DNA from 3 places in the Leptothoe sp. ISB3NOV94-8A genome. Region 2 is predicted to be linked to each of the others. Evidence: predicted binding sites of a transcription regulator. Region 2 holds the regulator's gene; each other region holds the start of a gene.
The links. The regulator HrcA, encoded in region 2, represses chaperone genes, less so after heat shock. The targets are predictions, from matches to a motif close to TTAGCACTCNNNANTNNNGAGTGCTAA.
Positions count from the first base shown of each region.

Region 1: groES (co-chaperone GroES) is a predicted target of HrcA. The motif match lies at 5,193-5,219, and genes of this name have one in related genera.
Region 3: groL (chaperonin GroEL) is a predicted target of HrcA. The motif match lies at 7,074-7,100, and genes of this name have one in related genera.

Region 1 covers NZ_JAXSQW010000001.1:4,812,540-4,823,445, forward strand. The annotation lists gene SPB21_RS20500 (DUF3685 domain-containing protein) at 1-347, opposite strand, end outside; gene SPB21_RS20505 (hypothetical protein) at 419-2,242, opposite strand; gene groL (chaperonin GroEL) at 2,920-4,548, opposite strand; gene groES (co-chaperone GroES) at 4,754-5,065, opposite strand; gene SPB21_RS20520 (two-partner secretion domain-containing protein) at 5,454-6,887, shown strand; gene SPB21_RS20525 (hypothetical protein) at 7,267-8,187, shown strand; gene atpD (F0F1 ATP synthase subunit beta) at 8,373-9,827, shown strand; gene atpC (ATP synthase F1 subunit epsilon) at 10,018-10,425, shown strand; gene SPB21_RS20540 (30S ribosomal protein PSRP-3) at 10,590-10,906, opposite strand, start outside.
Region 2 covers NZ_JAXSQW010000001.1:6,868,722-6,879,627, reverse strand. The annotation lists gene hemH (ferrochelatase) at 1-272, shown strand, start outside; gene SPB21_RS29695 (DUF4126 family protein) at 334-888, opposite strand; gene SPB21_RS29690 (rhomboid family intramembrane serine protease) at 1,083-1,697, shown strand; gene hrcA (heat-inducible transcriptional repressor HrcA) at 1,655-2,743, opposite strand; gene SPB21_RS29680 (2Fe-2S iron-sulfur cluster-binding protein) at 2,985-3,464, opposite strand; gene SPB21_RS29675 (hypothetical protein) at 3,580-4,317, opposite strand; gene SPB21_RS29670 (LysR family transcriptional regulator) at 4,621-5,661, shown strand; partial or broken gene SPB21_RS29665 (4-Cys prefix domain-containing protein) at 5,722-5,826, shown strand; gene SPB21_RS29660 (protein kinase domain-containing protein) at 5,830-7,761, shown strand; gene SPB21_RS29655 (Crp/Fnr family transcriptional regulator) at 7,864-8,568, opposite strand; gene SPB21_RS29650 (hypothetical protein) at 9,262-9,816, shown strand; gene SPB21_RS29645 (cation diffusion facilitator family transporter) at 10,390-10,906, shown strand, end outside.
Region 3 covers NZ_JAXSQW010000001.1:3,742,183-3,753,088, reverse strand. The annotation lists gene SPB21_RS15815 (hypothetical protein) at 24-248, shown strand; gene SPB21_RS15810 (hypothetical protein) at 386-1,801, shown strand; gene SPB21_RS15805 (alpha/beta hydrolase family protein) at 2,137-4,518, shown strand; gene SPB21_RS15800 (hypothetical protein) at 4,722-5,219, opposite strand; gene groL (chaperonin GroEL) at 5,362-7,041, opposite strand; gene SPB21_RS15790 (Mo-dependent nitrogenase C-terminal domain-containing protein) at 7,950-8,264, shown strand; gene SPB21_RS15785 (ATP adenylyltransferase family protein) at 8,338-9,225, opposite strand; gene SPB21_RS15780 (CPBP family intramembrane glutamic endopeptidase) at 9,398-10,246, shown strand; gene SPB21_RS15775 (GTPase family protein) at 10,284-10,906, opposite strand, start outside.

The DNA.
Region 1 (10,906 bases), 2.1 Mb from region 2:
TCATCGCGAGCGCTCAGCACTAATACAGGAAGATTTGAGAACTCAGTTTTAATGGATTTACATAACTGTAATCCTGAACTGCTAACGGGCTCTGTGCTGGCATCACTGGCACCTAACCCCAAGTCTACAATGACTAAATTAATGGGTCGTTGTCCACGCAGCGTGGGGTCCGTAAATGCATTAGCTTGGGTGCGGGCATATTTCCGAATAATCCCCATGGCTTCAGATGCATTAGCCGCCTCAGCTGCAATTTGAAACCCAGGTAACTGCTCTAGCCAGACCCGTAACCCCAATCGAAAGGTGGGATCTTCATCCACCAGCATTAATTGCAAGGGCCGTTCACTCATGCCGCCTGATGTCGTTTTATCGGTTTAATCAGTTCTAGTATCCCTCACAGGTCTAGGATATGGATGAATGACTATTCATGATCGTAATGGCCATCTTCTTCGTAGTAGTCATCATCTATTGGTTGCTGTAGCGACTGAATATAAGCGCGTTCAGCATCCCAAATAGAGATTGCATTTCGGGCTTCACGATATAAAGCACGACCAGAGGCAATGCGAGCAGCCAATGCGATCGCATCCGACAACCGACCTTGATAAGCTAGCTCCTCAGCTTCATCTAAAATTGGTCGATCTTCAGCAATTTGAATCCGATTAGTCCAATTCTTAATCGAGTCCTGTGCTTGACTATACAAAGCTCGTCCTTTTTGGATCTTGCGAGCTTCCGTAATCGCATCCCGTAGCTTGCCCTTACTCGCTAAATCAAGCGCCTTGCTATAGAGGGGCTGATCCTCTAAGACCTGGATTTGCTTAGACCATTGGGCAATTTTTGTTTGAGCATCGATCCGTAGCGCTCGACCTTGTTGAATTTTTCTAGCTTCAACAATGGCCGCCTGTAAACTCGCCTTATCTCCACTGTCCGCCAGCTGCTGAGCTCGAACCAATGCAGGCCGATCTTCAATGCGTTGAATCTCTTTGGACCAATGGGATATCAAGGTTTGAGCTTGCTGACGCTGGGGTCGGTCGGTCGTAATGATCTGCGCCTGCTCTATAGCGAGCTTCAAGGAAGCCTTTTGATTAAGGTGAGCCATGAGCGTAGCTCCATAGAGCTGCTGTAGATCACTGAGCTGTTTCGTCCATAGCTCTAACTTTGCCTGGGCGTCTTGATAAAACGGACTCTCACGACCAATGTCTTGCACCGCCTGGATAGCATCCATCAAATTTAGGACATCTCCATAGGTGGGCTCCCAATCTTGCTGGAATGCGGCTAACCGCTGAGCATGGGCAAATTGAACCAAATCTTGAGCTTCTGACTTAGTGGCCAAGTCCGCTGGCACTTTTTGAATAATTGCGATCGCTCCAGCTAAATCATCCTGCTCCCACTTTTGCAATCCATAGGTCAGTAGCACATCAGCCCAGTCCGTCAATAACGGTTTAGCCTCAGGCCAGGCATGGCTTTGCACCTCAATCTGTCGGATCAAGGTCAGCGCCTCTGCCAGACTCTCCATCTGACCATCGCTAGCCAGAGTTTGTGCCTTGATTAGGGTACGACGAGCATCTTCTTCGCGTTGGATATGCTGCCCCAGATAGCGATGCCGATCTTTGAGCCAATAATCACTGGTCAAACGCTTAATGTCTCGTAGCTGCTGACGGGCACCACTCCAATTTTGATTACCCACGGCTTCTATCACCACAGCCGAAATTTCTTCACCCTTTGCCCATTCTTGCAGCCAACGCTCTGAAGCGACCTGGGCTTCTGCATAGATTTCAGCCCGAGGTGGAATATAGCCCAACAATTGGGTCGCTCGGTCTATATGCCCCTTCTGCATGCGCTGTTGTGCCAGCTTCAATAGCCCCTTAGACCAACGATTAGCCACCTCTTGAGAATCTTGATAAAGAGGGTGGGTCTCATCCCAAGCAGAAATTAGCTGTATCCCAGCCACCAAATCCTGCTCAGCCCCCGATACTGCCGATTGCCTAGCACAGTAAAGTCGCTCACTGTCAGCACTAAATACAGATATTCGATCACAGTTGGGCAAAGGGGGTAAACGGGTAATCAAGGCGACCGCCCATAGACCCAGAGCACTTGACGCTACCAGCAACATCAACCACACACTTGACCAGAACCAAGCCTGTCGCCCTCTCGATTTACTTCTACCCTCAAGACTTACCAAGTCTTTCCCCGTAGAGTCTGCGGGCGATGAATTAAATTGTTGTGGATCAGTAGGCGTAGCAGTCATTAGCAACAGCGTCCCAGACAGTGCAGGCCATTAACGGATAGGTCTCCCCCGAAAAAATCGGGAAAAAATCAATGGGAAGGAACAATATCCACACTGGGTCTGACTGTTCTAACGCGAGCCGTCAGGGATGTAAATATCGCTTTTGGCTTAACTTGCTAAAGCCACCCTTTAAAAATTCATATGGATTAGCCCATCTTCAGGCTACTTGCTCCTACAAAGCATTGACTGGGTTAGCAAAGCTATCCAGCGACTAAACCAAAATTTTGCTGTCATTGTAGAGGCAATTGACTAAATTACACAGGTTTTCGGAAAAACCTTTGCTTACAATAATTTAAGTGCTCCTTCAAAATGAGTTTGCCCCGCTAAATCACCTCCAAACCATTGACTGATTGATATCCTTCAATGAGTGGCTGCATTAGTTCAGGTATGTTCCTTTAAGTGGTAAACGGTGACAGCTCAGCCATGACTCAGACCACAACGCAGACCCAAAAATCAGTCTCTGCAATCTGCACCATCACAGACTCCTGATGCCATGGTAGTAGTTATAGCCCCGTAGAGCGATATCGGTGCATGCCCTCAATCACCAATGACAAAAGCGGCAGGTGAGAAACACCAACCGCTTTTAGTTCACAGTTATCGACACTCAAAAGCATCGACTAATGGATTGTAGGAGCAGCTTAGTAGTCGAAGTCACCCATACCGGCACCAGCACCAGCAGCTTCCTTAGGCTCAGGCTTATCAACAACGATGCACTCAGTCGTCAATACCATCGCAGCAATAGACGCAGCATTCTGAGTCGCAGAGCGAGTTACCTTAGCAGGGTCAACAACACCAGCCTGCAACATATCCACGTATTCGTTAGTTGCTGCGTTGAAGCCAATGTTAAAGTCCTTCTCCTTGACGTGCTCAGCGACAACAGCACCGTTCTGACCAGCGTTCTCGGCAATGCGCTTGAGGGGAGAAGTCAAAGCACGGGTGACAATCAAAGCACCAGTCAGCTCTTCGCCAGTGAGATTAGCATTAGACCACTCTTCTAGACCAGGAGCCAGGTGGGCCAAAGTAGTACCACCGCCAGGAACAATACCTTCTTCAACGGCAGCCTTGGTTGCGTTGATGGCGTCTTCTAGACGCAGCTTACGGTCCTTCATCTCAGTTTCAGTCGCTGCACCAACTTTGATGACAGCAACACCACCGGAAAGCTTAGCCAGACGCTCCTGTAGCTTCTCCTTGTCGTAGCTGGAATCAGACTCTTCGATTTGACGACGAATCTGCTCGCAGCGTGCCTTCACATCGGCTTCGTTGCCTTCGGCTACCAGGGTGGTATTGTCCTTAGTAATGGTGATGCGACGGGAGGTACCCAGCATGTCGATGCTGACGCCGTCGAGCTTAAGACCCGCATCTTCAGTGATGACTTGACCACCAGTTAGAACAGCAATGTCCTCAAGCATGGCCTTACGGCGATCGCCAAAGCCAGGCGCTTTAACAGCGGCTACGTTAAGCACACCGCGCAGACGGTTAACCACAAGGGTCGCCAGGGCTTCTTTCTCGATATCTTCAGCGATAATTAGTAACGGTTTGCCGGAGCGGGCAACCTGCTCAAGCACGGGAACTAGATCCTGTACCAGGGCAATTTTCTTGTCAGTGAGCAGCAAGTAGGGGTCATCTAGAACCGCTTCCATGCGCTCAGTATCGGTGGCGAAGTAAGGGGAGATATAGCCCTTATCAAAACGCATACCTTCAGTGATCTCCAGCTCAGTCGTCATAGACTTGCCTTCTTCCAAGGAGATGACGCCTTCGCGGCCAACTTTCTCCATGGCTTCAGCAATCATTTTGCCGACTTCTTCATCGTTACCAGCGGAGATAGTACCTACCTGGGCAATGGAAGTAGAGTCACCAACGGGCTGGGCTTTCTCGGCAATCCGCTCTACGAGGTAAGCAGTTGCTTTCTCGACACCGCGCTTGAGTGCGATCGCATTTGCACCAGCCGCCACGTTACGCAAACCTTCCTTAACAATGGCGTGAGCCAATACGGTTGCAGTGGTAGTTCCGTCACCAGCCGCATCGTTAGTCTTAGAAGCTGCCTGACGAATCAGAGCAACACCTGTATTTTCAATGTTGTCCTCTAGTTCAATTTCCTTAGCGATGGTGACACCATCGTTAACGATTTGAGGAGAGCCAAATTTCTTTTCAAGAACGACGTTACGTCCCTTGGGGCCAAGGGTAACAGCAACGGCCTCAGCCAAAGTATCCATGCCTTTTTCCAAGGCACGACGAGCATTCTCGTTATATATGATGCGCTTAGCCATGAATCAACCTATGTTTCAGAACGTTTGAGAGGGGTCTGGGGTGGGTACAAGAAGCAAGCTTCTTTGAGTTTGCATTTTTGAGTTTTGGGCTCTTAGTTAAGGCTTTTAGGCTTTATGTCACCCACCAAAAAGTCAACTACCTCTGACTTTTTGGAATACCTTTAATTCAAAATTCAAAACTTAAAACTCATAACTGAGCTGGTGCTTAGCCAACGACTGCAAGGATATCCTTCTCAGAAAGCAATACGTAGTCTTCACCACCCAGCTTGATATCAGTGCCTGCATACTTGGAATAGAGGACCTTGTTACCAACCTCTACATCGGGAGCTTGACGGCTGCCGTCATCGCCACGCTTACCAGGACCCACTGCAGTAATTTCGCCAACCTGGGGCTTTTCCTTAGCGGTATCAGGTAGCAAAATGCCGCCAGCTGTCTTCTCTTCAGATGCGCTGACCTTGATCAGAACGCGATCACCTAGGGGAGTGACACTTGAAACACTCAAAGAAATGGCTGCCATAGTTTTCTCCGAACTTTGATAGATCAATCATTCGGCAATTGCACCAAGGCGATATCAGTTCGCCTGAGCAGTCCCTTTTTCCAACTGAAGGATCTGATAGGGAAAGGAGCCGCAACCTGAACACGGTTTAGCACTCTCTATTGCCGAGTGCTAATTTATCGCTTGAAGAGAAGCGATCGCAACAGATAGAGGGGTACGGGTTCCCGAACTTAGTGATTCCTCAAAACTCCTAGCAAACTTTATGGTTTCAACACAGTGATCTTCACAGCTGCTTCAGGTTGTATTAAAAATTCCTCGTATTATTTAAATGAATGGGTGCCATCTGTAGTTCTTGATACATTTTCACCTAGTGCATATGCTGACACGTTGTCTAGCAATTGCTAGTCCCATGAATTTCAAATTTTCCCTGCTCTTAAATGCCCTGCCATTATGGATAATCGGTCTACAGGGAGTAGCTTCTGCACAGGTCTCACCATCATCAGAAGCATCCGTTACAGCACCAACCCATATCCAACCAGCAACGTCCGACACAAGCGTTGTTAGGCAGTCTAATCATCAGCTCAATATTTTAGGTGGGCAGTCTTCAGGCGGGGTTGAGCCTAATTTAGTTCATCAGTTTCACCAGTTTGATGTAGGTTCTGACAATGCCGCCAACTTCATCGTTGCCCCAGATGTTGCCAACGTCATCAGCCTGATCAACAGCACTCAGCCTTCAGCTATCGATGGCTTACTCCAAATCACTAGCGATGATCCAAACCTGCCAAGCAACGCCAATCTTTTTCTAGTCAACCCGGCGGGCATTATTTTTGGGCAAGATGTCACCCTGAATCTGCCTGCAAATCTGACTGCTACCACAAGTTCCGGTCTTTTATTTAACGATAGATATCTCCTATCTGTAGATGGATCCATTAGTGAAATAGCTCTCTCAGACCACCAATCTGAGCACCATTCAGGAACACCCAGCATTAGGAATCTCGTTGGTAACCCTAATGGCTATCTACTATTCACAGGATCAACCAGTTCAGAAATATCAGCCCCATTCTCCACCGCACTGCCTACAGGTAGCATCGAAAACCAAGGCACCCTTCAAGTCCCTCCCCAAGCATCCATCACCTTAATTGGCCAATACATTCAAAATGACGGCAATTTGACTGCCCCCGGTGGCAATGTCAATCTAGTCGCGGCCTCTGGAGACAACCTTCTGAGACTCACCCAACCAGGTAATATTCTCGGCCTGGAGGTAATTCCGGCCGACACTCTCCAAACCATCGCTTCTACTGAAGCACAGTCCGCCATAACCCTATTACCAGCCGCGAATCTAGCGGAAATGCTGACCGGTGGTGAAGATAATAATGCAACTCAACTCGCAATCACTGCTGACGGTGCTTTTGTCTTAAACAACACCCCACCCCTAACACCAACCGCAGGCACAGTTTTAATTCGCGGCACTGTGGATATTTCCGACAGCGCCATACCTGCCCCCAATAGACTCCCAGGTCAGGTCAATATCCTTGGAGATCAGATCAACCTCATTGGAGGCAGCATCTATGCCAATGCCGTCGACCAAGCAGGCACCATCTCTATCGGTGGCATGCCCGTTGTAGATACCTTCAGTGCTACCTATGTCTTAATTGACCGTAGCTCTGAGCTTTCTGTCGACTCATCAGAGGCCAACGGGGGTGTTATTAACGTATGGGCTAGTGACACTGTTCGTTTCTATGGTGAAGCAACCGCAGATGGGGCCTCATCAGATTTAGATGGTGACATATCAATTAATGCAGGCAACTCACTGGATGTGCGTCGACCAGCCGTCAGCCGATAAACACATTGCTACAGCAGCCCGACCCACTCAATCAGTTCAGCAATTGAATACACCACATAGCGGTGTCGTTAGTTTAACGACCCGCTTTTTTTAGCAAGCAGATCCGTCAAAAACAGACTCCATCAAGCATGCATCATATCCGTAATACCACCTGAATTCAACCAAGATTGATGTGTATTTTTCATAAAGCTTACGTACTTTCAAGGAGCTTCTCAAGAAAAAGTGTCACTCTGGAAAAACCCCTAAAAATAAAGTTTCAAGAGACTATACCCCCCTCAACAAAATCTCTTCGAAACATCAATGGTGCGCCATAGAATCAGTATTTTTTGATACTCGGCAACCAAAAGTATCGTATTGCCCAAATCCTGAAACTTTACCCATGCGAATACCTTTTACTTTTGCTCCACAAGTTGGTGCAGCAAGCCTTTTGAGTATCGGATTATTAGCACTTGGTGGTGACGCCTCTGAAGCCGCCTGCCTACCGGGACGTTGTAGTCAAAATGGCCTCATATTTAGCGAAGCATCAGCCAACTTTAGAATCACGAATGTGACCGGCAGAGGTACCCATAACAACCCATTTGTGGTCTACCAAGATGTATGGGGCCTAGACATCTCTTTGGCCGTCAGCAATTTACCCAATGCTCCACAGCATTCAGTTTTTAATCGGCCAGGCTTTGCAATTAGTATTGTGTCGCGCAACCTGACAGGGGCATTCTGGCGGTTTTATGACCATGAATTGCAAGAGACGGCAGGGTACGCCAGTGGCGAAAACGATGGCCTATCCTTTGCCCAAGCTATAGGTCCTGTTCGTCCTTACACATCTAGTCACTATCAAAGAGCTGACGAAATTACGGATGTACGCGACTTTATTAACTTCTATCGGGGGAATGGAGTAAACCCAGGCGAAACGGGCCGCTTTAACTACTTCATTACCGATACGATTCCCAATCAGCGGTTCTATATCAGACAGCGTCCCGACTACCGGACCAACGCCACACAGACACCCGTCATTTCACCACAACGCCCTAAGACTCAGCCAACCAACCCCAGACCTATCAAAGCTCCCCAACCCATTCTGAAAAGACCTCAGCCAGTTACGCCAGCACCGGTTATACCAGCACCGGTTACACCAGCGCCAGCTGTGCCACCTCAACCTGGTGTTTCACCACCCAAGGTTCTCGCCCCCCAAGCCCAACCTGTGACCTTACCTCAAGCAGTTCCTGAACCATCAACGGTCATTATGGGCGTGTTAGCTCTGCTATTTAGTAAATCAATAGACCAGCGTAAGTCACCAAATTAACCAAACCTATTGTCTTGGAGCAGCACAAATACAATCTTGGTGAAAACGCAAAAGAACCCCGACTATAGCAAATACCAGTGCCATGGGTGATACATCTAGTGATAATCTTTTACATGGCACTTTGAAAGTAAAAATAAAATTAAAAGTCGCCGCAGTAGCTAATACCCTTAGGATAAGGCGCAAGCATGGTCACCACTGCAGAGAAAACAAATACTGGCTATATCACTCAGATTATTGGCCCTGTTGTAGACGTTAAGTTCCCCGCTGGCGAGCTGCCCAGCATTTATAACGCCCTCAAGATTGAAGGCACTAACCCCGCTGGTCAGGCTGTTTCTGTTACTTGTGAGGTACAGCAGCTACTAGGAGACAGCCAGGTAAGAGCCGTAGCGATGCGTTCTACCGACGGATTGGTACGGGGAATGGAGGTCACTGACTTGGGTGCACCTATCAACGTACCTGTTGGCCCTCCCACGTTGGGTCGCATCTTTAACGTTCTTGGTGAGCCCGTGGATGAGAAGGGTGATGTGGATATGTCCACCACACTGCCCATTCACCGAGCTGCTCCCAAGCTAACTGAATTGGAGACAAAGCCCTCAGTATTTGAAACGGGTATTAAAGTTATTGATCTCTTAGCACCTTATCGTAAGGGTGGTAAGACCGGCCTCTTTGGTGGTGCTGGTGTGGGTAAAACCGTATTGATTCAGGAGCTGATCAATAACATCGCTCTACAGCACGGTGGTGTTTCTGTGTTCGCTGGTGTAGGTGAGCGTACTCGAGAAGGAAACGACCTGTACAACGAATTTATTGATTCTGGTGTAATTAACGCTGATGACCTGGGGCAGTCCAAAGTTGCTCTAGTGTACGGCCAGATGAATGAACCCCCTGGTGCTCGTATGCGTGTGGCGTTGTCTGCGCTAACGATGGCTGAGTACTTCCGTGATGTTAATAAACAGGATGTTCTACTGTTCGTCGATAACATCTTCCGTTTTGTACAGGCCGGTTCTGAGGTATCTGCCCTGCTAGGTCGTATGCCTTCTGCGGTAGGTTACCAGCCCACTCTGGGTACTGATATGGGTGACCTTCAGGAGCGCATTACCTCTACTCTGGAGGGTTCTATTACTTCTATTCAAGCAGTTTACGTTCCTGCGGACGACCTGACTGATCCTGCACCTGCAACTACATTTGCTCACTTGGATGCGACCACTGTACTTTCTCGTGCATTGGCTTCTAAGGGTATCTATCCCGCTGTGGATCCTCTGGATTCTACATCCACTATGCTCCAGCCTGACGTTGTTGGTGGTGAGCACTACACAACTGCTCGTGCAGTTCAATCTATCCTGCAGCGTTATAAGGAACTACAGGACATCATTGCCATTTTGGGTCTAGATGAGCTTTCTGAAGATGATCGTCTCGCGGTTGCCCGCGCTCGTAAGATTGAGAAGTTTCTTTCTCAACCTTTCTTTGTAGCGGAAATCTTTACTGGTCTGGCTGGTAAGTACGTTAGTCTTGAGGACACCATTAAGGGCTTCAACATGATTCTCTCTGGTGAGCTGGATGATATTCCTGAGCAGGCTTTCTACCTCAAGGGTGGCATTGATGAAGTAATTGAGACTGCTGAAAAGATGAAGGCTGAGAGCTAAGCAATCGCTTATTTCTTGTGGCACAGATTACAGCTTTGTGAGTGGTGAGTTGCGAGTTTGCCCTGAGCTTGTCTAAGGGTAGTGAGTGGTTAAACCAGTTAGCTCTGAGTGAGTCAAAGAAGATCTTCAGGTCTTACGACTCACTACTCACAGTTCACGATTCACAATTCATTTTTACTTCTTGAGTTTTATGTCATTAGCAGTTCGTGTGGTAGCTCCCGACAAAACTGTCTGGGATGCTGAGGCAGAAGAGGTCGTGCTACCTAGCACGACTGGTCAATTGGGTATTTTGAGTGGTCACGCTCCGCTGCTGACAGCTCTTGATATCGGCGTATTAAGGGTACGGGCTGACAAGGATTGGGTTGCGATCGCACTAATGGGCGGTTTTGCCGAAGTGGAAAACAACGAAGTTACCATCTTGGTAAACGGTGCCGAGCGCGGTGAAGGCATTGACCTATCCGAAGCTGAAGCAGAATATACCTCTGCAAAGTCAAAAGCCGATAGCATTTCTTCCGACGATAAGCAAGCCGTTATCCAGGCAAGAAAGTCTTTGAAGAGAGCACGGGCTCGTGTTCAAGCTGCTGGCGGCAGCATCTAGTCGACGAGCAGCGCCTAGACACTGAAGACTACACAAGAAAAGAACTGGGAGACCTTGATGTCTCCCAGTTCTTTTCTTGCAGAAATAGTCGATCAACCATAAAGAACCGACTCGCTCAATGGGCGGGTCGGTTCTTTGAGAAATTACGATGGACTAAACCTAAATCATGAACTACCAGTAAAAGCTACGTCAGGAAATTTCTCAGCTGCTTTTTGCATAGACTGAGCTTTTCCACCCTCTTGCCAGTAATTAATAATCTCTGTTGCCTGGTTCAAAAGATCGATACGCTCTTCTTCAGCAATCCAAGTTTTGGATTCAAGCTCTAGCTTCATCTGGTCCCATGCATCATTACGAGGCCAGAAAAAGTAAGAGGTCAGCGGACTCGATCCCTTGCCCACTACTTGATCTACGGCAAGAGCCACATCTTTGTCGAGCCAGAGAACCTTTAAGATAAATCGAGACAATGCAAACCTCCGCTGTA
Region 2 (10,906 bases):
TCCACCGAGTTCCTGCCCTGAATACCTATCCTGTCTTTATTGAAGACATGGGTAACATGGTGGTAAAGGCTTTGGAATCTCCCCGTAAGCTATTTTCTGACGCTGCGCAGTTGCAGAAACAGGTACGTATTTACCCTCAAGATAAGTCTGCATGGGGGTTAACTCCCTTTGCCGAGGTCTGGAATGGTCGCCTAGCAATGGTGGGTTTCTTGGCACTACTGCTGGAAATGGTAAGCGGTCATGGGCCGTTGCACATTGCTGGACTGATGTAATTCTGCAAGAGCAATACAAAAATGCCGGAGGGTGGGCAATGCTCACCCTCCGGCATTTTTATCACCGTTTTTTCTGCCATTGCCGCCAGACAGCTGAACTCCGGATAGCAAACCAAAGTAAAAATAAAGCGATTAGGCCACCTTGTTCCGGTGCATCAAAGGCAAAGAATACCAGGCAGATGCAAAGGGCATCTTCCACAAAAATCATCCACATGGGCGGGCTGTTAAAACGATATAGCCAACCCACTTGAACCATTTGAATAACCAAGGCAAGCACGCCCCCGGTCACGGCTAAAAGGACAAGGGTGAGGCTGTCATTGATATCAGCGAGGCGTGCGATCGCAACGCCAGCAATTGTACCAACAAACGGACTGATAAACAGCTCCGCACTTTGCAAAAATCGACGACTGACCCGATCTTTAGAAATCGTCAATTCTAGCAGGGACCAAATCACCAACACGGCAACCACCAACATCTGAGGAATGTTGGCCAAAATTGGCACAGCGGCCCATAACTGTTCGCCTGAAAACAGGCCAATCAGCAGTAATGGTAACGCCAGTCTGAGGCCAGTGGCTGCCGAAATCGAGAGCACCGCTAGCAGTTCTGGAAGGATCACGTCGTTTCTGTAAATGGAGTGAAGGGAGTCAAACGTGAGATGAGGGTGGTGACGCAGGTAGGGCGGTAGAAATGCAAATTTGCAAGAGAAGCGAAGGCAACTTTACGGTAGTTGGCTTAACCTAGGAACTAGTGGTTATTCCAAGCCTGTGCCGCATAGGTTGCCCACATCCTGAGTTAATGCCATCTCAAAACATGTCATCCGATCGTCCTCTCTTATCTGAACTGAAATCTGCTACCGTAGCTCGATTTCAGCTATTGGGTATCGTTTTGATTACCCTATGGTGTATTGAAATTATAGATTTTTTAGTGTTTGGTGGGCATCTCGATCGATACGGTATTCGCCCCCGTTCTATAGATGGGATCTGGGGAATTCTCTTTGCCCCATTTCTCCATGGTGGATTTAATCATTTATTAGCGAATACAGTACCCATGCTCACCCTCAGCTGGTGGGTGATGCTGCGCTCTATCGACACCTGGATCAAAGCCACAGTGATGATTACGATCCTGGGGGGAGCAAGCACATGGTTATTGGGCAGTCTCTTTTCTCTAGGTTCAACCGTCCACATTGGGGCCAGTGGCCTAATCTTTGGCTATTTAGGATTTTTAGTAGCCCGAGGATATTACGAACGAACGATGGGTGCGATCGCAATATCCTTATTTATCCTAGTTACCTATGGCGCAATGTTTTGGGGAGTTTTACCCACACAACCTGGAATTTCCTGGGAAAGCCACCTTTTTGGCTTTATCAGTGGCATTGTCGCCGCCTACTGGTTAACGTCTAAGCCTGACATAATTTCTGATAGATAACTAGATGTGGCTTCAACAGCTGCAATTGTATTTTCATACAGCATCCGAGTGGGTCCCATCACCCCCACACTACCCAACGGCAGAGAGTCCCGATTATAGGTCGCTGAAATCAGAGCACAGCTTTGCATTGGCTCCAGCGGATTTTCCTCTCCAATCCAAATCTTAAGCAGCGGGCTATCGTCTGAGTAGATCAAGGGCCATAGCTGCTCGCGTCCATCTGCCAACAACGACACCAGGTTTCTCAGCTGACTTTGCTCTGCAAACTCCGGCTGACTCAACACATCCGCTACACCTTTTACCAAAATATGGGTTTGGGGCTGACGCTTACGGCGCGACAGGTCATCAATGGCCTGACAAAGGGCTACAACATGATGTTCGGCTGTATCTACTTCATCCCAATCTAAGCTAGAGATCTCAGACAGCTGCCTGCCACATAGCTGAGCGGTTAAAAAATTGGATAAAATCTGTAGCTCTCGATCCAGCACTTCCTCGTCTTGGGTTCCCCCGGCCCCCGTAGTGCCCCTCGGCAAACTAACCACCATAGACTCAGTACCATAGCTATCTAAGACCACCACTAAAAGCACTTGCTCAGCCGATATTTGCACTAGCTGTAAGTGCTTGACCACCATTTTTTCTAATACAGGCATGGTCACTAAAGCCACATAGCCACTCAAGTGAGCCAGAATGTGAGCCGCTTCCTGCAACAAGGCCTCAATGCTCCATCCCTGCCAATCTAGATGCTGTGACAAAAGTTGATCGATCCGCAGAGCCGTTGGCCTTGAAGGCTTAATCAGCTGATCCACATAGAGCCGATATCCTGAGTCAGAAGGCACTCGCCCTGCTGATGTGTGGGGCTGATATAAAAAACCAGAGCGCTCCAGTGCCCCCATGACATTTCGCACTGTGGCCGCACTGACATTTAAGTCATAGGCATCCAGCAAGGCTTTGGACCCCACAGGCTCTGCTGTCGACACATAGTGGCGCACAGTGGCACGCATCACATTTTGTTGACGGAGATTAAGATCCCTAGATTTATCGACAGCCATCAATATCTAAAAATACAAGCAGCCACATCAAGTATTATCTGGCCGAGCCCTCAATTAAACCCATACTAAAGGGTGCTGTTTACCTAGAAAGCTCAATAAGATACTAAATCTTTTAATAAAGATATTAAATTGTCTTTCTCAAAAAGACCTTGAAGACTATGGGCGTAAACATATCGTTACAAAATAATCTAAGCAATACAGGGACCTGCCTACATAGTGCCGTCTACCAGATACCTACATTCTAGGTACTGTGGTTGAAATACTCGTTCAGGTTTAAATCGGCACCATTTGCAATTTTGCGTAACATCGACCGGGTAATTAATTTGCCCTGTTCTACCAGCACGGCACCAGTCAAAGGGTGCAGTAAGTCTTGGTCGGCTCGACGACCAATCAGAGACTCAATGTCCTTGATGGAGTTGACGTACATGCCAGGGGGTAACTCCACCACTACACCATTCCCCTTCACCCGAGCTTGACAGGCTAAACGAGAATTGGCTCTACAGGAAGTAATAATTGCTAGGGTACGTTGCTCCCGTCGACTGATGGGGGTCAATTCATCCATGCCTTCATTGACATAAACGTGGCAGGTAGCACACATACCTCGTCCGCCACATTCCTTTAATACAGTTAACTCTTGATGTAATAAGACCGATAACAGGTTGCCGTTAGTTTCAACGGCACTCTCCTGGGCAATCGGTTCTAACCGAACTGTCTTTACCATAGGTGTTTAAATATCGGGCAAAAGTTTCCACTATTCACGTAAACATAGTGACTGGCAAGTGTTTAAAATTGACTCAGTGTTTGGTTTACCGTCACTAATATCCGCAAAACAAAAGTTATCCACCAAACAGCAGCTGCCAGTGCTCTTTAGGTAGTGTCTGCTCCACTAATACGTCGTAATCTCGAATAATACGGGTACATCGCTGATGAAATCGCTGAGTCCACAGACGAATCTCTGTGAGCTGTTCCGGCGAAAGTTTTGAATCTACATCCTTCACACTGATCGTGCCATCAACGGAAATACAAAATTTCTTCAGCCAGACCATGTCCTGGGATTGATAGGTGCGCCACTGATTAGCCACCAATTGCGTGCCTAAATATCGACTCGTTACCTGACTAAGACTATTCATCGCCGCTACAACATCATCAACACTAGCTGTTTGCCGCTGTGCAGAGAATGTTGTGGCAGGAGTTACATTGTCGGCATGAATGGACTGTATGCTCTCAACTAACGCTAAATAGTCAGCTTTAATGAACTGCATTAGCTCACTGACCGACTTCGAATACTGGCTAGAGAGTGCACCTTCACTAAAAACTAGTAAGACAGCTCCGCTCTCAACCTTGTGCAACTCCACCTGATACGACCCAAATTGAAATGCACAAAATTCTAGCGAGGTGGGCGTTGTCTTGATAATCTGTTGAATTCCTTGTAGCAGTAGGGGATTTTTATCAGGCCCGTTCCCTTGAGGAAAGCCAACGCTATAAGCGTGATTGGAGGTGTCATTTAAAGGCACCAGACTAAAACCAATAATACCGGGCAGGTCTAGAAAATTTTGAATTAATTGGAACTGCATATAAGCAAGACTAGAGCAGATAGAATATGACCACAAACGTTCAATAAAATCGGTAAACTCATTGACAAGCTTTAAAAGTTTTCCTCACAAAAAATACTTTAGCTAACGTTTTGAGTTATTCTCCCCTCATAAGGAATGAATGATCTACGTATCCTGTGGACTTTAACGTGCTAGTAAGTGTGTTAAGCAGCGACAGGGTAGCTCTATTTGTTAGATACTTTAAAGTGCTCTTATTTAGTAGAGGCCCTTATTGATCGTGCCACGGATTTTGCTTGAAATACCGGCGTTAACACCCTAACCGTTATGTCTGACCTCCCGTTTACGTTAGATCAACTGCGCATTCTAAAGGCGATTGCGGCAGAGGGTAGTTTCAAGCGAGCTGCCGATAGTCTGTATGTATCTCAGCCTGCCGTTAGCCTGCAGGTACAAAATTTAGAGCGTCAGTTGGATGTCCCTCTATTTGACCGTGGTGGTAGGAGAGCACAGCTCACTGAAGCGGGATATTTGTTGCTGGAATATGGCGATCGCATCCTCAGTCTTTGCCAAGAGACCTGTCGCGCCATTGAGGATTTGCAAAAACTACAGGGGGGCACTCTGATTGTGGGGGCCAGCCAAACCACAGGCACCTATCTACTACCAAGGATGATTGGCCTGTTTCGTCAACGCTATCCAGATGTGGCGGTACAGCTTCATGTGCATTCCACTCGCCGCACCTCTTGGAGTGTCGGCAATGGCCAGATTGACCTGGCGATTATTGGGGGTGAAGTCCCTCCAGAACTACAGGATTCGCTGGAAATTATCCCCTACGCTGAAGACGAACTGGCGTTGATTATGCCTGTCTTCCACCCACTGGCCAGTAGTCAAGCGATTCAGCGAGAAGATCTCTACAAACTAAAATTTATTTCCCTCGATTCCCAATCTACTATTCGTAAGGTAATCGACCAGGTACTCACCCGGTGCGGCATTGAAACCCGGCGGCTAAGAACCGAAATGGAACTGAACTCCATTGAGGCCATTAAAAACGCCGTTCAGTCTGGGCTGGGAGTGGCCTTTGTCTCAATCTCAGCCATTGAGAAAGAATTACAGATGGGAGTATTGCATCGAGCCAAAATTGACTCAGTCGTAGTCAAACGCACCCTATCGGTGATTTTTAATCCCAATCGCTATCGCTCAACGGCAGCTGGAGCTTTTACCAAGGAGATTCTGCCTCAGTTTACAAACCGGGAAATTGACTTTGATCAGCGCTCTGATCGCAAGAAAAATGGGGGAAATCAGGCAGCACCCGCTAAAGCAGATACCAACGGCAAGCAAGTAGACCAAAAACCTGTTGAAGAGAGCAATTAAGCTTTAGTTAAGCTTATTCTTGGGCGTTGCCACTTGAATACGTCGTCACGTTGCTGCTCCATGCAATTACACTGCACTAGACCCGGCTGTTCTCGACCAGTTAACTTCCATCCAAACCTAAAGGATTCGCTTCAAACAGCGTCTCAGCTCTTTTGCACGAGCTGTGGCATGCCGTTAATTTTAAGAGGACGGTATTTGCCACAGCGACTTTTAGGTCAAGGGGGGTTTGGGTCAGCTTATTATGCGTGCGATCGCGACACCCCCACCTTACGTCCCTGCGTTGTCAAGCTATTTCAACCATCAGCCCAACTCAACCAACAACAATTAAAGATTGCTCAGAAGCTCTTTGCCCGTGAGGCTGAGGTCCTAGAGCGTCTAGGTAATCAACATCCACAAATTCCCGATCTCTACGCCTATTTCCCCATCGTGGTGAAATCTCCATCATCGGGTCAGGATGAAGAATACTTTTACCTGGTCCAAGAATTTATTGATGGTGAAGACTTAGACCAAATTCTCGATCGGCGCGGCACCTTACCCGAAAGGGCAGTTAAAGCTATCCTCATCTCTATTTTAAAAGTCCTGGATTTTGTCCATAGTAACGGAGCTATTCATCGCGATATCAAACCTTCTAACATTATGAAAACAGTTGATAATCAGCTGTATTTGTTAGATTTCGGAGCAGTCAAACAGGTCACTGGAGCCGCTGCATCAAATCGTTCAACAGGCATCTACACCACAGGCTACGCACCTCCCGAGCAGGTTACTGGTGGACAAGTTTTTCCAGCGTCCGATCTCTATTCCTTAGCCGTTACCTGCATTATTTTATTGACTGGCCAAGAAACAGCAGATCTATTTGATAGCTATAGCAGCGAGTGGCTTTGGCAAAAATACATCACCCTTGAAGACAAAAATCTGGACCATGTCATCACCAAACTACTAAGTGCTAGTCCTCAAGATCGATATCCCAGTGCCCAGGCCGCCTTAGATGTCTTGATGCCCAGCATCAGTCATTCGGTATCTGGTGCAGCGACACCTGCGCCCCAAACACCGACGTCACCGTCACCACCTCAGCCACTCAACACAGCAGCCTCCCCAAACCCTGTTTCAACTCGCCAAACCAAACCAGGAGTCATACGGCCATGGATGCTCGGTCTGGCTCTACTCGTCGCATTGGTAACTGGAGGAGGTTGGTGGATAAAACAAAAGGGTCTGTTTAACACCCCAACATCACAGCTATCCGACATCAAGCCAGCAGAAAAATTTGCAGATGTCGATGTACCAACCGGGCAATTCACCTATGGTGGTAGCACCACTTGGGCTCCCATTCGAGGCATCATTGATCCTCAGCTACAGCAGGCTATTCCGGGGTTACAACTAACCTACCAAGCACCCAGCAATCAAGCGCCAGGGTCGTCTGCTGGTATTCAAATGCTGATCAAGGGTGAACTAGATTTTGCCCAGACATCGCGCCCTCTCACTCAAGCCGACAAGCAACAGGCCCACCAACAGGGTATAGCGTTACAAGAAATTCCTGTGGCCATTGAAGGTGTTGCCGTCGTTACCCACCCAACGTTACCACTTTCAAATTTGAGTCAGGCTGACCTCCGGGATATCTACACTGGCCGTGTCAATAATTGGCAACAACTCGGTGGCCCTGATCTTCCCGTTGTACCCATTTCCCGTGATGATGCAGGTGGCACCGTGATGTTTTTTAGCCAAACCGTGCTGAATGGAGAAGCCCTAAGTACTCAGGTACAACGCAGCAATAACACGACTGAAGCGATTCGTCTCACAGCTAACACACCAGGCGCTATTTACTTTGCATCGGCTCCAGAAGTCATAGGTCAGTGTACGGTCAAACCGCTCTCCATCAATCAACAGCCTCCGTATCAACTCCCCTATATTGATTTACAAAACTGCCCTAATCAGCGCAATCACCCCAACCTAAAGGGATTTGAGTCAGGAAACTATCCTCTAACGCGTCAAATTTATATTGTGTCAAATATCGATAAGCCCATTGGCCAAGCCTATGCAGAGCTAATTTTATCGGATGAAGGTCAAGCCGCTTTAAGCAGCGTAGGGTTTGCACGCCTGCAATAATCCTAAGGAACCGTGCCAAGCTCCACAAATTCTAGAAACACCAAAACGTAGGGGGGTGCATGCACCCCCCTACGTTTTGGCAAATAAAAATAAACTCAGCTCTTATCCCTGTTGCTTGAGGCTGGCACTAAAAGGAATACTAATCAAATTTTCCCCATGACTCTGAATTAGACCCCGCTGACGCAATTTGCCCATCAGACGTGTGACGGTTACTCGGGTTGAACCGATAGCACTACCAATTTGAGCATGGGTTAATGGGAAGGGCAGGTAATAGCCATTTTCACAGGGCTCACCGTACTCATCAACCAGTAGAGTTAGAAAACCAAGCAGGCGATCGATGGTACGACGCTGTCCCAAAGTACTTAACCAAAGCAATTTACGCTGGTGCTGACGACGAAATGCGTCTAGCACCTCACGACGAAAATGAGGCCACGTGTCCAAATCGTTCCAGTAAAGCCAAACGATAGTTGTTTGATCTACATGGGAAAAACTTTGCAGGGTAAATGGTGGCTGCGCAACGATCTCAAACGGCTGACCTGCACCGACAAACCCTAGGAATGCTTCTTCAGCTGCCACCAAGGGGACTCTGGCAGATGAACTCTTCTGCTGCTTTAGCGTGGCGCTAACCTGAGCGCTTCCAACTAAGCGCACAGCTCCCTGTTGCACTAAATAAAGCAGTCCAGGGCGTGTCGGAATCCTCTCATCTTTACTAAAAGTGCGGCATCGATAGTGCTCTTGCGCCCAATCCAGAATGCGTTGCCATACATGAAATGGCCGAGCGTCATCTGATGGGATAGATGAGGACATGGAGGAGGTGCTGGAAGTTGTCGATAATTCAGATAGTGTCATTTACCTAGTGTCAAGCCATAGAGTTTGTAGACAAAACAAACAACCTGGAAAGCTTCCGATTAAAGAAAATTCCAGTTATCGATACGCCCTGAAAGTAATCATTTATGTAAATTAAAAAGAAGTAATTTAAAGCTCTATGTCAACTACCAAGGAACCACCATATCTGTCAACCGTAAAACCACGATCAGTATACGGAACAAACATGTCAAGTACATTAATACAAACGACTAACCTGGTTGGCATCCTAAAATTGATTTCTTTATATTTACTTCAGCTTTTATTGAAGTAGATGATTGAAATACAACCATTAACCTTCAGTAAAGCTAAAAAGGCCTGAACAGAGTCGGGTCTGTCCTACTTACTTTGACTATTACAAATATGACATGGTTTTCGTTAAAACGGACATTGCAGTCTAATCTAGCTTCCTCGATTGAAGTTCTTAATCCCATCAATCAAGATGTACCTAGATTAAACCTTCATACTCACCTTAGGTATTCAGCAGTTTTGTTAAGCATCGGTAAAACCACACAGATTTGTCATCAGAATATTCCCTTAAAAAAAGTTAACTGTAACGGAACAGTTACATACATTTCTGCAATTTCACGGAAGTTGGCGACAATCTGGCAGCAGCCAAGCGATGACATCGCAAATATGCTGTTATCGATCTTACGCCAACAAACCACTCCACCCCTATGGTCTAGTGTTCATAAGACCAGGGATGGTTGGTTGGAGTTCGTCATTTCTCAGCGAGGAATGGCACAGTGGCAACAGCAGCTAGAACAGTGGATACTGCCCTTGGCACCATCGCCTTGGCCGATTACGCCTGAAGACCTATGGCAACTGCAATCTGCTTATGAGCTGTGCTGTCGATGGCAAACCCGTTATCATCAGCGCGATTTTTTAACTACAAGAAGCGCTGCAAGGAGCATCGAAAGGGGCCCAACGGAAACATTTCAAACTTCCTGGTCTCCTTTACAAGCTCTGATTCATTGTTTGTTGGATATCTGCGATCGATGGCATCAGACAACCTCACCTCAGCTTTTGCGACAGGTTCAACAGCTTGTCCTGGCATTAGCAGCCTGCACTACGCCAATCAATCAATCACCAGAAGTCTTTGCCCTTAGACCTTGGCTAGAATCAACTCGAATTGTCTTGAAACAGTCTGTGAACGGCAGATTAGGCTACCAACTAGCTGAACGATTGTAGGTACTCTAGATATCTAACCTATGCAAACCTGCCACGGGGGGATGACAAAGTCCACGATGTGCCCTAACATATGGATGTGTGTGAGGAGCGAACCAGTGAGGGTACCGAGACGAAACACGGCCAGTCGTCGGTACCCTTTCTGCTTTTAAAATTTTCAATTAGTCAATCAGATACACTTGCTTCTCCCACATCCTTCTTAAAAGATTTAGAAAAGCATTCGCTGCAACCAACTTTTCTAAACTGCTGTCAAGGACTCGTATAGCTATTCGTATTGTTTGAATATTGAGCTGAAGTTTCTGTCTGCTTTTGTCAGCAAGTTACAGACGTTTGAGAAACATATGATGAGCGATGGCATCGGCTCGTGATGTCTTTGCCTGTCAGACCTGAAATTAATTTAGGGGCATCAGGTCTATTCTTACTATATTTACTCTAGCTACTGGTTAAATCAGTAGCTTTTTTATTGTTTCCTATAGGTAGGATCCAATGTTCATGGCTCATACGACATCTTGACTGATAGCGTTCGGTAGGGAAAATCATGGCTAACCCCACATTCAACTTGAAAGAAAATCCCCCATGTTCATAGATGCTGGGCAACAAAGGCAAACATGCTACCGCCTATTGCTCATGATGCTCTGGGCTAATTTAGTGATTTTGACAATTGAGGTCATAGCGGGTTGGGTCAGTCATTCTGTATGTCTATTAGCAGAATCACTCCACACTCTGATTGATGTATTTAGCACGGCTCTAAGTTTGACAGCGGTCGCTTCACCGCATCGTCCATTAGGACGCGAAATATGGGGCCATGGTCGAGGAGAAGCAGGAGGAGCGTTAATTTTAGCAGCTACGTTAGGGTTCTTTGGCGTCAGCCTATTAATCGTTGCTTTAGGGCAATTTCAACTAGCAATGCAAAAGATTACGACTCCTTTTCCAGTAGAAGTGACCGTAGCGCTGATGCAGTTGATGGCTGCCATGGTAGCCATTGCCTTAACGTTAGCTTTATTGGTGTCTTACCAAGGCAGATATCTAAATAGTTTGGCCCTTAAACTCACGACACAACATGTCTTAGGCGATGGCTGGCTCAGCATCATAA
Region 3 (10,906 bases), 3.1 Mb from region 2:
TCAAGCAACCCAAGGCAATCACCATGGCACCTGACCCCTCCATTCCTGGCAGTCAGTCTTACAATGTCCAGTCTGTTTCGACTAGAACCATAGAAGAAAAAGGCAGTCCCTATGAGATGCCTAAGTTTCCCTCATCAGGTTTCACCTGGGATACCCATAACCACCATGAGATGATGAAAAAGCAAGAGACAATGAAAAAAGAAGACCTAGCCCCCGATTGGGTTTGGGAGTACGGCATTATGGGATAAAGGCTAACCTTCAATTGTTGCTTTCCCACAATATGACTAGCACGGGTATCAATAACGTCTGGGCTCGTAAGCTGCTGTATGGGATATGTTTTATTTTTAAAACATGATCCAAATATAATGTTGGCCCATACAGCCTTATGTTCAATCTGCCGAGCCAACTCAATCGAGTCAGCGGTCTTGTCGTTTTTCAGGTCTGTTGTTTTGGTTTGTGTCCTTCACTTTCCGCCAAGGCAGACGCCATAGCGGTTGAGGACTTAACCCGCAATGGCACCCAGCCCATTACCCAACTGCCGGTGGCAACAGCAACCGCCCGAGAAACCTATGTTGAAGAGCAGCGATCGCACATCCAACCCCACAACTATAGTCTGGTCCTCTATCCCTTTACCGAAGAGCACCAGACCCACTGGCAAAACCTTCTCTGGTCCACTGGCATCTTAGAACCACGGGCTGCATACATTGATGAGGCAATTGCATACCTGATGGGGCAAGCCAACGCATTTCAGCTATCGGCCAATCAACGCCAAACCATAGAAATGGCGTTTCAAGTTGGTACCCAGCTGTATTTAAGCGCTCCAAATGCCCATCCTAAAATTCGGCAGGCCCTGGCGGATGCCGTTGACCAGGTGCACAATACCAAGTGGTCAGCCATGGCCTTATCTGCCCTGGCTCAAGGTGAAACGACGCCTCAACAGCGATATGTCCTCAGCGATCGCATCCGCCAACGCTTCCCCAACTGGCACCAAGATCTATACCTCAGGACTACTCTGCACGATGTTGCTGCCATCGATCACCCGATCGCCATGCCGCCCCTGGATGAGCTATTAGATTGGACCATTGCTCCTGAGCAGTTGCATCTCTACGTGCTCTGTTCTCCTGACCGAGGCCAGCTGTGCCAGGCCGTACTCAAAGATCGCCAGGGCAAATTTGTACGCGAAACAGACGGACAGCTTTGGTCTGTGCCGTTGGGGTTGCGATCGCTCCACACCGGTCTCTCCTGGAACTTCACCCGAGGCGAAACACCCCAGGGAATTTATCGCATCGAAGGCACCATTCCCCAGCCCGATACCGACTACTTTCGACCCTACGGTCAATTTGCCCTGGTGCAGCTGTTTGTGCCCCACGAACCCGGTGTACAAGCCTTTTTACCATCCCAAACTAAGGCAGACCAAGCCCCCTGGAGCGGTGGACTGGTTGCCTACCAGGCGTTGCTGCCCCCAACCTGGCGTAATTATTTACCCATTCAGCAAACCTACTGGGCCGGCAAAGCAGGACGTAACTATTTCCGCATCCACGGTACCGGTGAAGATCCAGGCTTTTTTGCCAATAGCCGTCAGTACCCTGCCAGCGCAGGCTGGAATCCTACCATTGGTTGTCTGTCTGCCATTGAAATCTACGATCATCAGGGGCGGCTACAGCGGGCTGATATGCCCAAAATTTTGGCCGCCTTGACGGATATCGATGGTGAGGATTTCGCTGGATATCTTGTCGTTGTGAACATTCCAGAAGCTGACAGGCTAAATGTGGAGGAATTCCTTTTAGGCCAGCAGAATTAACTATCCAGAACCTAATACCTTTGTTAACCAGTCCTTTATTTTTCTACTGCCCCCTTATTTTTTGTTGCCGAGGGTGAATATCAGGAATTGCTCCTGGTATGTAATGCTGCCCCAGGGCAACCACAAGGAATTGATTCTGTTCTGCCTTGTCGTTTCAGGGCAACCACCGGGGATTGCCCCTACTTCCCATTCCCTTTAACTCCCGTATGTTGAGTTTTTTAGATTTCATGACAGCACAACACAAGGCTGCGGGAAGCATCTAGACTCTAGGTTCTAGCCCAAAATACGCTATGTTTCGACACTTGCTCCCGCTTGTTGTTATTCCTTTAATTGCTATGCCTGTCTCAGCCCAGACCGATCAGCCCATGTCCACCTGGCAAAATCCACCTGAACCGATTACGTCGATGTTGGATGTGGACCCGCTATCGGCAGTGTCGATTTCACGAGATAACCAGTGGCTGGTAGAACTAGAACGACGGGCGCTGCTGCCAATTTCAGAATTATCAGAACCCTGGCTTGCGATCGCAGGCACTAAAATCAACCCCAACACCTGGGGACCTGCCCAAGAAGGTTCCTATAAAGGGCTGACGGTTCGTCGTCTAGGGACCTTAGAGAGTACTCCCATCCATTTACCACCGGATGCACGGATCCGCAACCTGCGCTGGTCCTACGATAATCGCTATTTGGCATTTACGCTGACCCAGGCTGATGGCATTGAGCTGTGGGTCTTAGATGTGGCGGAAGCTAAGGCAAGACCCCTGAGCGGTCCGCTTCTCAATGGTGTGTATAACAGCCCTTGTCGTTGGCTGCCGGGGGATGAGGGGCTGATTTGTAAAGTGCGACCCCAGGGGCTAGGTGTCCCCCCCACTGAGCCTAAGGTGCCTGTTGGACCTGTGATTGAAAGCAGCCAGGGACGGGTGGCCGCGACTCGCACCTACACTAATTTGTTGCAGAGCCCCCACGATGAAGCTTTGCTTGAATATTATTTCTCCTCTCAGATCGCCCACATTAGCCTGGATGGAGAGATTACCCTGCTGGATGATCCCAGCCTGCTCCGCAATGTAACGGTTTCTCCCGATGGTCAGTGGCTGTTACGTTCCACCGTGCATCGTCCCTTTTCCTATCAGGTTCCCCTATCTCGCTTTCCGGTGCGCTACGAGGTGCTTAACCGCCAGGGAGAGGTGGTACATGAGTTAGCGGATTTACCCCTGGCCGACGATATTCCCATTGCCTTTGACTCAGTGCGGCAGGGTAAACGGGGCATCGGCTGGCGGACCGATCAGCCTGCCACCCTATTCTGGACAGAGGCCCTAGACGGTGGTGATGCCAGCAATGAGGTGGAGCATCGGGATGGGCTGTATACTCTGGCTGCACCTTTTGACGGGGAGCCAACAGAACTATGGCGTTCCACCCTGCGATTTCGTGGGGTTACCTGGAGCACAGAAGATTTTGCTGTTGTGACAGAAGCCTGGTACGACAGCCGTCAATTAAAAGCCTGGTCCATTAATCTTGGGCAAACTGCCTCGGAGCCAGTCTTGCTAGATGAAAGAGACTTTCAGAATGCCTATGCCAATCCAGGTAGTCCAGTTCTGATGCCAGGGCCCTATGGCCGTTCAGTGCTGATGCTCAGTGAGGATGGCAAGAGTATGTACCTTAACGGCGGTGGTGCTTCACCCGATGGAGTGTTTCCCTTTTTAGATCGTCTGGATCTGACTAGCTTAGAAACAGAGCGTCTTTGGCAGGCTGAAGGAGACGTCTTTAGTCGGATAACGCGTTTGCTAGATGCTAATGCTGAAAATATTATTGTTCGAAGAGAATCTCAGACTAGCCCAGGCAACTATCATCAGCTGATGCTGTCCAGTGGAGAAGAGAAGCCTCTCACGGAATTTGTTGATCCCCTGGCTTGGTATGCCGATGTACAAAAAGAAATTGTGCGCTATCCCCGTGCGGATGGAGTCACGCTGACAGCCACTCTATACCTGCCACCGGGCTATAATCCAGCGACCGATGGCCCTTTACCTACGGTGCTTTGGGTTTATCCGCGAGAGTTTAAAGATCGTGCAGTTGCTAGCCAGAATACTCGCTCAGAGTATACGTTCACTCGGCCTGGACGAGATTCGGTTTTGTTTTTGTTAACGCAGGGTTATGCTGTCCTCAACGGACCGACCATGCCGATTGTGGGTGAAGGGGATAAGCAACCGAATGATACCTACATTGAGCAGCTGGTATCGAGTGCTGAGGCCGCAGTTAACTTGCTGGTAGAACGAGGTGTTAGCGATGGTCAGCGCTTAGCCATCGGCGGCCACTCCTATGGTGCATTTACCGCCGCTAATTTGCTCGCCCATAGCGATCTCTTTCAGGCAGGCATTGCTCGCAGTGGGGCCTATAACCGGACGCTCACACCCTTTGGTTTCCAAGGAGAACAGCGTAATTTCTGGGAAACACCTGAGACGTACCTAACCATGTCTCCGTTTATTGCCGCTGAAAAAATTAATGAGCCACTGTTATTGATCCACGGTGCTGAGGATAACAACCCAGGTACCTATCCGATTCAGTCTGAGCGTCTCTACGAGGCGATGAAAGGCCTTGGTGGTACGGTGCGCTATGTGTCATTACCGGCAGAGGGTCATGTATATCGTTCGCGCGAAGCCGTTGGCCACGTGTTGTGGGAAATGGTGTCTTGGTTAGATGACCATGTAAAAGGTGGTGAACCCTAACCCCCTTGTTGGTCACCTGACATCGCCAATATATGGAAACACCGTAGGGGTAATGCCTCGTGCTTACCCCGCCATACGGTTTGCTATTGGTCAGAATTTTGTACCACCCGAAAGAAATATGTTGTCCGTAGGAATTGGGGCAACCACAAGGGATTGCCCCTACGGGGTATCTAATTTTTTATTGGTATACCGAGGGCAAAACCTTAATCCAACAATGACCCAACCAATAATTTTTGCAGCATCCAAACCAGGCTTACGGCCAGAGATGCGCTCCAGATAGTCGCGGCTAGCGTCAGCTTGCCATTCAGCACACAGAGACTACCGCTAATTAGAAGAGCGATCGCAACGCCACCCGATACCCGCACCAAAATCTGCACAGCTTCCGTTAGTTTGCGCAGACGAGTGGCCACATCATCGGTGGATACAGGCGAAATTGCTGATTCTAGTAGCGTTTGAAAGCTGTCGTATTGCTTGGAATCAATGTGGTAGTAAGTACCCAGGTCAGTATCTCGCAGGGCTGGATTAGAACGGAGGCCGAACTGTTTGGCGGTTGCGATCGCAGCCCGTACCTGACGCTTGCTCGCCACCCCATTAAACGTATCAAACAGCGACTCGCGATACACACCTGCCCTTGCCATCTCTAAAATCCGCTGGCTGAGTTCCACCTCATGGAGCTTGGCTGGGTCAGACACTTGAGTCACTGGCTTTTTCCAATCGCTAAGTAAATATGTACTATTTAGAATATAGCCGATTCATATTCCTGCGCCAATCAATCATAAAAAACATAGGGGCGTTCCACGGAACGCCCCTACAAAATATGGCCTTAAAAAGACAGGATGGATGTTACATCATGCCGGGCATGCCCATGCCGCCCATGCCACCCATGCCGCCCATGCCACCCATGCCGCCCATGCCGCCCATGTCACCACCAGGTGCAGCAGCTTCAGGTTCAGGCTTCTCAACCACAAGTGCTTCGGTCGTTAAGACCATGCCAGCGATAGACGCAGCATCCTGCAACGCAGAACGTACAACCTTAGCAGGATCCACAATACCGCTAGCCATCAGGTCTTCGTAGGCACCGGTTAGGGCGTTGTAACCTTCATTAAAAGGAAGTGAACGTGCCTTTTCGACAACTACGCTACCTTCATCACCAGCATTGTCAGCAATCTGACGTAGAGGAGCTTCTACAGCCCGCATAACGATGTCGACACCAGTCTGCTCTTCAGGGCTGAGGCTAGCTTTAAGGTCGTCAAGCTTTTGCGCCAGGTGCAATAGCGTAATGCCACCACCAGGAACGATACCCTCGTCCACAGCTGCTTTAGTTGCGCTTAGGGCATCTTCAATGCGTAGCTTGCGGTCTTTCAGTTCAGTTTCAGTGGCAGCACCAACCTTGATTACGGCAACGCCACCCGCTAGCTTAGCCAAACGCTCAGATAGCTTTTCCTTGTCATAATCAGAGTCAGTTTCGTTCAACTCTCTACGAATCTGACCGATGCGCTCGTCGATATCTGCCTTATTACCACTCTCAGACACAATAGTAGTGGTGTCCTTGGTAATGGTGATCTTATCGGCAGTACCTAGCATTTCGACCGTTGCCATTTCCAGGCTGAGACCAATATCTTCAGAAATGACCTGACCACCTGTCAGTACAGCAATATCCTGCAGCATAGCCTTACGGCGATCGCCAAAACCAGGAGCCTTAACCGCAGCGACATTCAAGACGCCACGAGCCTTGTTGACAACCAATGTTGCCAGCGCTTCGCCGTCTACATCTTCAGCAACGATGACGAGGGGCTTGCCAGCACGGGCGATGTTTTCTAGGACGCCTACCAGGTCCTGCATAGAACTGATCTTCTTATCGGTGATCAGAACCAGTGCACCTTCAAGATCAGCGATCATTCGCTCTTGATCGGTGACGAAGTAAGGGGAAATATAACCCCGGTCAATCTGCATCCCTTCAACCACATCGAGTTCGGTATTGAGGGACTTAGATTCTTCAACGGTAATCACACCGTCCTTAGTAACTTTATTCATAGCCTCGGCAATCATGCTGCCAATGGCTTCATCACTACCAGCGGATACCGTAGCTACCTGGGCGATCTCCTTACCTTCTACAGGCTTAGCGACCGCTGCAATCTCATCAACCAATTTGGCAACGGCTTTTTCAATACCGCGACGTAGGCTCACGGGGTTCGCACCAGCCGCTACGTTCTTGAGGCCTTCACGGATAATTGCCTGAGCCAACACAGTGGCTGTGGTGGTACCGTCACCAGCTAAGTCCTTAGTTTTAGAAGCTACTTCTTGGATTAACCGTGCCCCGGTGTTTTCATAGGGATCAGACAGCTCAATTTCCTTAGCAATGGTGATGCCGTCATTGACAATCTGAGGTGCGCCGAATTTCTTTTCAAGAACAACGTTACGACCCTTAGGACCAAGGGTAATTTTGACCGCATCGGCCAGGGCGTTAACGCCTTGTTCTAAAGCCTGGCGGGACTTTTCATCAAATACTACCAGTTTCGCCATAGTCAGCTCGTTTAGCTCTGCAATGAAAGACCTTAGCACTCTCTGAGTCAGAGTGCTAACTAAGCGTATATCACGACATGGTGTTGCTTAATTCGCGATAACCGATCCTTAGAACCGCCCCATGCTTGGTCTGCCTGCGCAGTATCCATCAGATGCCGCAATTCAGATGCCGCAATTCAGATGCCGCAATTCAGATGCTCCCTGTAGCTGTGCAGTGTGGCTATACCTGGCGTATCAACTTTTGTTGAGTTTATTCAATTCTCTAGAAGATGGTCAGCGTAGAGTATCAGGTTTGACAAATTTCTTGCCCAATGTCTTAAGTGCTTGACCCAACGGTAACCTGATGGGAACTGCCTAATGCCGCTGAATACTGACTAATATATTTACCGAGAGAGGTAATTATTGTTACGTCAATCTCGTAGGTAATAACTTTGGGAATCTGGGCAAGATGACTTTAGTGTTATTCCGTTCCCTAGTTTTCTACCAACGGCCTTGACTAAATTTGCAAAGTTTTTCTGAGGGGCTACGAGTATCCGGAAAGGTAAAGGTCAGATGCGTATCTTGCATCAGATTCTAGAAAATGTCTCGTTCGTAACACACAAATTGGGATCCATCTTCTAGCATTTATTTTGGGCTGAAATCCAGTTCAAATTACATTGTTTTTATAGTTTCCGTTCTTTATTAGACCTTTAGAAAACTTTCGTCAGGGTTATTATTCGCTTTACCTAGGCACAACGTTAATTGCTTACCTTAGAGGGAATTAACACACAACTCCTCAAGTCCTTATAACTCCATTGTCTGAACAGTTAGCGTTTCTAATAACTAAACTCCTTATAAATCTTCTATCTAAACAGTCAGCGCTTCTAACAATCTGTTCTCCTGAAAAATTAAGTCTTTCTTTCTAACTCATGTCTTCTGCCACTGCATTTCTGAAGAACCACGTTCTCCATGGCATCAAGTTCCAGTTCAAGCCACTGCAGCCTCTTCGATTCTGGATCGATTCTTTAAATGTTAAAGACCCTGAGCAAGCACGTTGGATTGCTCGCTTCGTTCCTGCTCAATGTCCATTTGAACGCGATATTGTCCTGTTTGGCCGCACAATCGCTCACATTCCTCCGATGTGTAAGCTTAACCCTTTATATGACGAGGTAGTGGGTTTACGCTTCCGGGCCCTATGTTTCTTGGCCGATGAATGCGGCGAAGATATTTCCGCTCTAATTTAGATGTGGGTTGTATCCACTCGTGTAGGGACATTCCCATTATGGTAGGGACGTTCCATGGAGCGTCCCTACATAGTTAAATTGCCTTGCCGACTTCCTTTAATAAGGTCATCGGTCCGATTTCTTTAAGTTTGTCCATTTGCTCTTGGTTTTTGACCAATAACGAACCGGCAAAACCGAGGGAGTTGACCGAGATGCCCAGATAGTCATCCTGACGTCGTGGCACGGCCATTAACCAGTTGCGTGTGCCCAGTAGGTTATAGGCATCTCGCTGGGACCCTTGCCATTGTCCGGTGGGATCATCTAGTGCCAGGCTATGTAATAGTCGTCGATAATGCTGAAGCCATTGCTGCGGTCCGTCATCAGGACTGAGTTGAACGATGCGGTGGGCATAGGGCAGCTGAGGCGACTGACCGATGCCATCAATAAAATTGGTGACGCGGATGGCTGCTTCAATGGGCAAATCCATGGACTGTTGGGGGATAAGCTGAAGGTGTTTATGGGGTTGACTGGCTCCAGCAGCGGATCCACCATTGTAGAAAAATAAGCCAGCGACTTCTTCTATACAGCGGCAAAGGGCTTCAAAATCAGCCAGGTTAAGCCAGTCGAGCTGAGACTCAAAGCTACGGGTGACGATCAGAAAATGATGGTCAACGACATTAAATTTGTTTAGCAGACAGACATGGGTGTCGGAGATGTCTGTGACATAAAGGTTGGGGTCGTAGGGTAAAAACGGATTGGTCTTTTTCTTGGCCTGAACCTTACGGGCCTGAGCTTTGCGGTTTAGGTTGGTTAAAATTCTTATAATAAACTCCACACACCCATCGGTAACAAGTTCATACTCGGTGTCGATGGGTTTTAGGGCTTCAGTAGTTAAGCCATGCTCGGTTTGGGCTTGGAGTTTGGACCATAAGGTATGGGACTGCCAGGGTTTGCGAGGGTGTGAGTCTGTGCGATCGCACATATATCTATCCTGATAAACCGCTACTGCTATGCAGTTTTAACATAGCTCTGGTACAAATATGTTGTTACATCCCGACGCGTCATATCGTTTCTGATGCACGGCATAGATCCGTAATGCCCGAGTTGGTCATCTGTTTTGCAATTAAATGCACTCTAATTATTAAGGTGTTCGCATGGGTAGGAACCCCTTCGAAGTACTCAAATTCCGTACCCATGTGTTAGTTGCTTTTATTGTGAGCAACCTGCTGGTAGAAATTATCTATGGCATCCTTGATTATCAACGGCTGCTGCCCTGGCCCCTAAATGACAAACTGTGGATACCTGTCCAGTTCATAATTATTTTTGGATTGGTGTGTGTCGTTCTTATCACCACCGGGCAGCGAGCTGGTTTGCAGCTAACTCGTTTATTTGGGCCGCCGCCGCGTTTCCCGTGGGCCTATGGCATATTGTTAATTTCCAGTATGCTGATTTTCTCTTTCAGTAGCTTTTTATTGCTGTTTTACCCCGTCTCACTATTTGCTCCTGGGTTTGTGGAAGAACGACTGACGGAACAGCTGCTAAATGTTGAAACAGTGGCTCCTGGTCTATATCGCTACTTGATGCTGTTTGTTGTTCTGGTTTTTGCCCCCATCGCTGAAGAATTTGTATTTCGGGGTGTGTTATTACAACGCTGGGCTGTGCGATGGAATTTGCCTGTGGGGATTATCATGTCATCTTTACTGTTTGGCATGTTACACATCAACAACCCCTTGGGGCTCACCATGTTTGGTGTGATTATGGCGCTGTTGTATATTCGCACCCGCAGTTTGTGGGTGCCGATTATTGCCCATGCGCTCAACAATGTTGTCTCGGTTGCACCGGAATTGCTATCACCTGGTCCCCAAACATTTGATATTGGTGATTTTCAGCAGACATGGTGGGTGGGCCTTATCGGCCTGTGTTTGGCTGCGCCTACGTTATGGCACTTCATTTCTAATAGTTGGCCCCATAAAAATACACAACCACCCTATTTTTGGGAATAAACGAATCCGTTGTTTAGGAGCGTTCCATGCAACGCCCCTACATGGGGTTGTTTTTACGAAATCTCTCCTTTGCCGATTTAAAGGCATCTTTCATGGCGGCTTGAATGCGTTCAGGGTCAGGCTTTTTCCCACCCATCAGATCGCCAAAGTAGATGCATGCACCTTCACCCAACGCCCAGGTATAAGCTGCTGCCCATGAAGCCGCAACAACGCTGCCGAAACCGGGGATCAATTTAATCAATTCTCGCCCGATGGCTTGGGCCAAGAAACCTCCAGCGATGGTACTAGCAACACCGCCTGCTTGGGAAAAGCTGAGGCGTTGACCATAAAGTTGCCCCAGGGCAACAATCATGGAAACTTGCAGCGCCGTAATCGCTGGCATCGTGGCGAAGGGTAGCGGCACCGCAGCTAATGTGGCCGCAATCACGGAAAAAGCTGAAATGTAACGTCGAGCCACATCTCGATAGATCGCCCCTAGTTGGGTGGTGGCGTCATCAGCCTGATCTAGCAGTTGATGGATAGCATTGGACTCTGCCTCGGGCAGCTGGTCAGATAGGACAGTGAGTAGCGCATCCAGCCCATAAAAAACAGGAGTGTAGCCGTCTTCTTCAAGGGTGAAGTCAACCATAACGGCACTGTCAAAGAGACCGTCAAAACTGC